DNA from 3 places in the Saccharothrix sp. AJ9571 genome. Region 1 is predicted to be linked to each of the others. Evidence: riboswitches for the same ligand, from Rfam matches in the RefSeq annotation. Region 1 holds a riboswitch; each other region holds the start of a gene.
What was found. A riboswitch is a leader RNA that binds a small molecule or an ion and turns the genes downstream of it on or off. The one in region 1 is predicted to bind S-adenosylmethionine.

Region 1 (2,258 bases):
CCAGTCCACCCCCTCACCCCGATCCAAAGCCCAAACACGGCGGGGATTCTGTTGTCAAGGCACGCTTTCCCGCCTTGACAACAGAACCCCCGCCGTAGTCACAATCAAGCGCCGGGGTGACCCCGCCCCCGACCCCATCCCGCCCAAGCCCCACCCGCCCAACCAACCACGGACGCCTAGACTCACGACCCGTGACCAAACCTGCCGGGCTACTCGGCCCCGCCGAGATCCGCGGCCTGGCGGCCGAGCTGGACGTGCGGCCGACCAAGAAGCTCGGCCAGAACTTCGTGCACGACCCCAACACCGTCCGCCGGATCGTCGAGCTGGGGGCGGTCACCGAGGACGACCTCGTGCTCGAAGTCGGCCCCGGTCTCGGGTCGCTGACGCTGGGCCTGCTCGCCACCGGCGCGCGCGTGGTCGCCGTCGAGATCGATCCGGTGCTCGCCAAGCGGCTGCCGGACACCGTCGCCGCGCACGCGAAGCCCGAGCACGCCGCGAACCTGAACGTCGTCGAAGCCGACGCGCTCAAGATCGACGAGAACCACGTGGGCGAGCCCACCACGCTCGTCGCGAACCTGCCCTACAACGTCGCCGTGCCCGTCGTGCTGCAGCTGCTCGCCGGACTCCCGAGCCTGCGCCGCGGCCTGGTGATGGTCCAGACCGAGGTGGCCGACCGCATGGCCGCCGGCCCTGGCAGCCGGATCTACGGCGTGCCCAGCGTCAAGCTCGCCTGGTACGGCCGCGCCAGGAAGGTCGCCGCGGTGCCGCGCGCGGTGTTCTGGCCGGTGCCCAACGTCGACTCCGCGCTGGTCGGCTTCGAACGGGTCCAGACCACTCGTCCCGCCGAGCGGAAGACCGTCTTCGCCGTGGTGGACGCCGCCTTCTCGCAGCGGCGCAAGACCCTGCGCGCGGCGCTGGCCGGGTGGGCCGGCTCCGCCGAGCGCGCGGGGGAGTTGCTGACCGCGGCCGGTGTCGACCCGCGCACCCGAGGTGAGCAGCTCACCGTCGACGACTTCGCCAGGATCGCCGCCGCCGCGGAAAACGAGGGTTGACGCCGCTGTTCGTGTGATCTCCGACCACGGACTTGCTTTCCGTGAGCCGGATCGGGTGTACTCCTTGTGCGTCCATCCGGAGCGACTGAGAGGCCTGGCTCGCTGAAGTCGCAGCAACCACCCGCAAGGGCAGGTGCTAACGCCAGGACCGATGGAGGATCCTGTGTATCGGTCGCGAATGCTGACCCGGCGCCGAGTAGTGGATGAAGGTCGCCGCACGGTAAGTGCGTGTCGACGCTCCAACGTCTGACCTAGTAACCACTTCGCCGCTTTCCGGTCTCCGCTCACACCGTCGTCGACAATTCCGGCGGTGCTTCCTTAGTGCCTCGGCGCTCGTTCGCGCCCAGCTGTTGGAGCATTCACGTGATCACGCTCGAAAATCTGACCAAGTCCTTCCCCGGCGACTCCGCGCCCGTCCTGGCCCTGCGGGACGTCAACTTCGACATCAACGCCGGCTCGCTCTACGGCGTGGTCGGCCCGGCCGGCTCCGGCAAGTCCACCCTGACCCGCTGCGTCGCGCTGCAGGAGCGCCCCGACCGCGGGGTCGTCCGCCTCGACGGTCTCAACACCGGCACGCTCGACGGCCGCCGCCTGCGGGAGATCCGCCGCCAGGTCGGCATCGTCGACGGCCGGGCCGCGCTGCAGCCCGAACGCACCGTCGCCGGGAACGTGGCCTCGCCGCTGGAGCAGCTCGGGGTCGACGGCCCGCGCCGCCGCACCCGCGTCGGCACCCTGCTCGACCTCGTCGGCCTGACCCAGCGCGGCGGCCAGCACCCCGCCGAGCTGAACCCGGGGCAGCGCCGCCGGGTGGCCGTGGCGAAGGCACTGGCCACCTCGCCCTCCGTGCTGCTCGCCGACGACCCGACCGCCGGGCTCGGGGTCGAGGACGCCGCCGGCGTGCTCACCGCGCTCGACCGGGCCCGTGCCGAGCTGGGCTTGACCGTGCTCGTCACCACGCCGGACGCCGGTGTCGTCCGCCGCATCTGCGACGACGTCGCGGTGCTCGAGGACGGCAAGGTGGTGGAGAACGGCAACGTCCTCTCCCTGCTGGTCGACCCGTCGAGCCGCACCGCGCAGGCGCTGCTGCCCGCCATCGAGACCACCCGCGCGCAGTCCGCCCGCTACGACCGCTCGGTCGACGTGGTGCTGATCGGCTTCGCTTCGGTCGGCGCGCTGCTGCCCGAGGCGGCGACCCGGTTCGGCATC
Region 2 (2,258 bases), 3.4 Mb from region 1:
TCGCGGTCGCCACGGTCACGCCGCCGGCGGTCTCGGTGAAGATGCCCTCGGTGCGCGCCAGCAGCCGGATGCCCTCGACGACCTCTTCGTCGCTGACGTCCTCGATCGAGCCGCCGGTGCGGTTGACCACGTCCAGCACGTACGGGCCGTCCGCCGGGTTGCCGATGGCCAGCGAGCGGGCGATGGTGTCCGGCTTGACCGGCTGCACCACGTCGTGCCCGGCGCGGAACGCGGCCGACACCGGCGAGCAGCCGGTGGCCTGCGCGCCGAAGATCTTGTACGGCGACTGCTCGACGAGCCCGAGCTCACCCAGCTCGCGGAAACCCTTGTCCACCTTGGTCAACTGCGAACCGGAGGCGATCGGCACGACGATCTGCTGCGGCCGTCGCCAGCCCAGCTGCTCGGCCACCTCGAACGCCAGCGTCTTCGAGCCCTCGGAGTAGTACGGCCGCACGTTGACGTTGACGAACGCCCAGTTCTCGTTCTCCGCGGCCAGTTGCGTGGCCAGGCGGTTGACGTCGTCGTAGTTGCCGTCGACGGCGATCAACGCACCGTCGTAGACCGCGGTGGTCAGGATCTTGGCGCGCTCCAGCGTCTTCGGGACCAGCACCACCGACTCCCAGCCGGCGCGAGCCGCCGCGGCGGCCACCGCGTTCGCCAGGTTGCCGGTGGACGGGCAGGCGAGCACCTCGAAGCCGAACTCGCGGGCGGCGGCCAGGGCCACCGCGACCACGCGGTCCTTGAACGAGTGGGTGGGGTTGCCGGTGTCGTCCTTGACCCAGACTCGCTTGAGCCCCAAGGCTTTCGCGAGCCGGTCGGCACGCACCAGCCGGGTACAGCCGGGCTCGGTGTTCGGGATCTCCTCGACGTTCGACGGCACCGGAAGCAGGCTCTTGTAGCGCCAGATGTTGCGCGGGCCCTTTTCGATGTCCTCGCGGCGCACGCGGCCGAAGTCGTAGGCGACCTCGAGCGGGGAAAAGTCCTCGGCGGAGACGAACTCGGGCGCCAGCGGCTGGCGGTGGCCCTCTTCCTTCGACACCAGTTCGACGGCCGGGCCGAGGTCCAGGGTGCGCTTGGTCGTGCGGAGGGTGGCAGTCATCGCGAGGTCCTTCCTCATCTGCCCCACGGGTGTGTGGGCCGGAATTGGCACCGTGATCGTCAGCTACCTCGCGGAATCGAGATGACAGGCTGACGCCGGTTGCCGGGGCTTCATCGGGCCGTATCCCTCTGCCCCTCTGGATGAGCGGTATTCAGTTGTCGGCCCGCGCTCGGCGCGGTGCCTCGTCAACACCGTACGGCATCCCGCCACGACCTCGCGACCACCTCACCGTGCCGGGCTAGTGGCCGCCGGGCGTGGCAGGATCGTGCCCGTGACCGACGCAGCCGCTCTGCACCTCGTGCTCGGTGAGGAAGAACTGCTCATCGAACGGGCGATTCGAGCCGCCCTCGAGTCCGCCCGCAGTGCCGACCCGACAGCGGATCTGACCCGGCTGAAGGTGTCCGAACTCACAGCTCCGATGCTCGCCGAATTGGTCAGTCCGTCGCTGTTCAGCGAGGGCCGCGTGATCGCGATCGACGGCGCGCAGGACGCGTCACAGGAGATCGGTGACGCGATCCTGTCCTACGTCAAGGATCCCGCCGACGGCGTCGTGCTGGTGATCGTGCACACCGGCGGTGGCCGGACGAAGGCGGGCAAGGCGCTGCCCGCGGCGCTGCGCAAGGCCGGGGCGCAGGTGGTCGAATGCCCGAAGGTCACCAAGCCCGCCGAGCGGGAAGCGTTCGTGCGCAACGAGGTCCGGCAGGCGGGCGGCAAGATCGACGCGGCCGGCGTGATGGCGCTGCTCGACTCGGTGGGGTCAGACCTGCGGGAGTTGTCGTCGGCCGCGACGCAGCTGGTGGCCGACTCGGGCGGCAAGGTCGACGAGCAGGCCGTGCGGCGTTATCACCGCGGCCGGGCCGATGTGACCGGGTTCGCGGTGGCGGAGAAGGCGGTCTCGGGGGACCGGGCCGCGGCGCTGGAGTCGGTGCGCTGGGCGATGCAGATCGGGGTGCCGCACGTGCTGGTCGCGGACGCGCTGGCGGACGCGGTGCGCACGATCGCGCGAGTGGCGGGTGCGGGGCGGGGGAACCCGAACTCGATGGCGGGGGAGCTGGGGATGCCGCCGTGGAAGATCCGGAAGGCGCAGGGGCAGGTGCGGGGCTGGGGCGCGGACGGACTGGCCGACGCGATGCGGATCGTGGCGAAGCTGAACGCCGAG
Region 3 (2,258 bases), 1.5 Mb from region 1:
CGCTCGGCCGGTGGCTCGGGTTGTCCGACTCGACCGAGGCCAAGGAGATCCAGGTCGACGCCGCGCCGCTGGACGAGCTCGGCGCCGAACTGCTCCAGGTGCGCATCCAGCGCGGGTCGCGGATGCACGGCGTCTACGTCTCCGAGCTGCGGCTGCCCTCGGGGGCGTCGGTGAGCCTGGTGGTCCGCGACGGCAAGTCGTTCACCCCGCAGGCCACCAGCCGGTTGCAGGAGCTGGACCAGCTGCTCGTGGTCACCACCGAAGAGGCGCGCACCACGGCCGAGCGCCGGCTGCGTGCCATCGACCGGGCGGGCAGGCTGGCCCGCTGGCGGGGCGAATCCGGCACGTAGAATGTGACTTGCGTCACAGTCGGCATACTCTTTTGCGCTTCGTGTACTCCGAATGCGGCCAAATGGCCTACATTTCACCCGCCTCTATTAGCCCGAAAGGCTGATAGCCAGTGCAAGGAGTACGAAGCGTGGCTGACTTCCGCAACCTGCGCGGCCTGGCCGCCGCCGCGGTGCTGACCGCTGGTTCCCTGCTGGCCCCACCCGCCTCGGCCGCCGGTCCCTTCCCGGCCTTCACCCTGCCGTTCGCCTCCGGGCAGGAGGTCACCTCGGCGGGTGTCCACGCCGACAACAAGGCCGCCGAGGTCAAGAACGCGATCGACCTCAGCCCGCACGACGAGGTGGTGCGGGCGCCCCTCGCGGGGACCGTGCGGTTGCAGCACTGCGACGAAGGCGACTGGGTGACCGTCGACCACGAGGGTGGCTGGCGCACCGGCTACTACCACCTCGAAGAGATCGCGGTCCGGGACGGGCAGGCCGTCGAGGTGGGCACCCCGCTCGGCAAGAGCGGCAACGCGCTGCCCTGCGGCGGCACCAGCACCGGGGCCCACGTGCACTTCACCCTGTGGACGCTGCCGACGAACGCTCGTGACGCGCTCGAGTCCGGCGAGTGGGACGGCTTGAGCTACGAGCAGGTCCACGGCGAGTTCGCCGACGCGCACGGGGAACCCGTGGACGGCAAGGTTTTCGGCGGCTGGCGCTTCGACGAGGGCGAAGGGGAGTACAGCGGGGTCGCCACGCACGTCGCCGACGGCCAGGTGGTCGAACTCCCCGGCCGGTTCCGGTACGAAGCGGAGTGATCGCCCTCTCACCCACTGGGCGGCCCTGGCGCGGGCGCCGCCCAGTGGGTTACCTTTTTCCGTAGGTCATGAGTGCCAGCGTCAAGCCCCGGCTCGCTGGCCGGCAACCCTCCAACCGCGGTGGGGTGCCCCGGGTGAGGACCTGGCTCGTCACGAGGTGTGGCGGGCAAGCGCGGATCTCCTCGGTCGGAGGTCCCGACCTCGAGGAGGCCTCCCATGACGATCGCCCACCCGTCGCCCGCCGCCACCCTCAACGGAGCTGCGCGCTGTTCTGCTTTCGAACGCACCGCCTTGGTCCCGTCCGTCGCCGGTGCGGAACTGTCCGTGCCGCTGGTGACCGGGACGAGCATCGGGTACGCGAACCTCGACCACGCCGCGAGCGCGCCCTGCCTGCAGCGGGTCCGCACCGCCGTGGACGAGTTCCTGCCCTGGTACGCCAGCGTGCACCGCGGAGCCGGGTTCGCGTCTCAGGTGTCCACCAAGATCTACGAGCGCACCCGTGGGGTGCTGCGGCGCTTCGTCGGTGCCCGTTCGTCGGACGCGGTGGTCTTCACCCGCAACACCACCGATTCGTTCAACCTGCTGGCGAAGTGCCTGCCGCGTGAGACTTCCGTGGTGCTGTTCGACACCGAGCACCACGCGGCCCTGCTGCCGTGGCGCGGCCCTCGCGTGCACCGGATCGAACCGCCGCGCACCCGGCTCGCCGCGGTGTCCGCTGTGGACAGTGCACTGGCCGCGTGCGCCCAGGGGCCGCGGCTGGTGGTGCTCACCGGCGCGTCCAACGTGACCGGGGAACTGCTGCCGGTCGCGGAAATCGCTGCGGTGGCGCGGAAGCACGGCGCGCGGATCGCGCTGGACGCGGCACAGCTGGCGCCGCACCGGCCGATTTCCTTGCGCGAGCTGGATGTGGACTACGTGGCGCTGTCCGGGCACAAGCTGTACGCGCCGTTCGGGGCTGGCGCGTTGATCGGCCGCGCCGACTGGCTGCGCGCCGGGCAGCCGTACCTCGCCGGCGGTGGCGCCACCAAAGTGGTGCAGCGGCAGGGGAACGAGTTCGGCGTGGTGTGGAACTCCGGGCCGGAACGCCACGAAGCCGGTTCGCCGAACACGG

Region 2: another riboswitch for S-adenosylmethionine. It lies ahead of thrC (threonine synthase); the one in region 1 lies ahead of L3Q67_RS15500 (methionine ABC transporter ATP-binding protein).
Region 3: another riboswitch for S-adenosylmethionine. It lies ahead of L3Q67_RS22740 (aminotransferase class V-fold PLP-dependent enzyme); the one in region 1 lies ahead of L3Q67_RS15500 (methionine ABC transporter ATP-binding protein).

The regions. Positions count from the first base shown of each region.
Region 1 covers NZ_CP091382.1:3,424,743-3,427,000, forward strand. The annotation lists gene rsmA (ribosomal RNA small subunit methyltransferase A) at 192-1,052, shown strand; SAM riboswitch class I at 1,122-1,210, shown strand; gene L3Q67_RS15500 (methionine ABC transporter ATP-binding protein) at 1,416-2,258, shown strand, end outside.
Region 2 covers NZ_CP091382.1:49,635-51,892, reverse strand. The annotation lists gene thrC (threonine synthase) at 1-1,099, opposite strand, end outside; SAM riboswitch class I at 1,111-1,246, opposite strand; gene holA (DNA polymerase III subunit delta) at 1,365-2,258, shown strand, end outside.
Region 3 covers NZ_CP091382.1:4,931,939-4,934,196, forward strand. The annotation lists gene L3Q67_RS22730 (potassium/proton antiporter) at 1-350, shown strand, start outside; gene L3Q67_RS22735 (M23 family metallopeptidase) at 479-1,147, shown strand; SAM riboswitch class IV at 1,212-1,326, shown strand; gene L3Q67_RS22740 (aminotransferase class V-fold PLP-dependent enzyme) at 1,364-2,258, shown strand, end outside.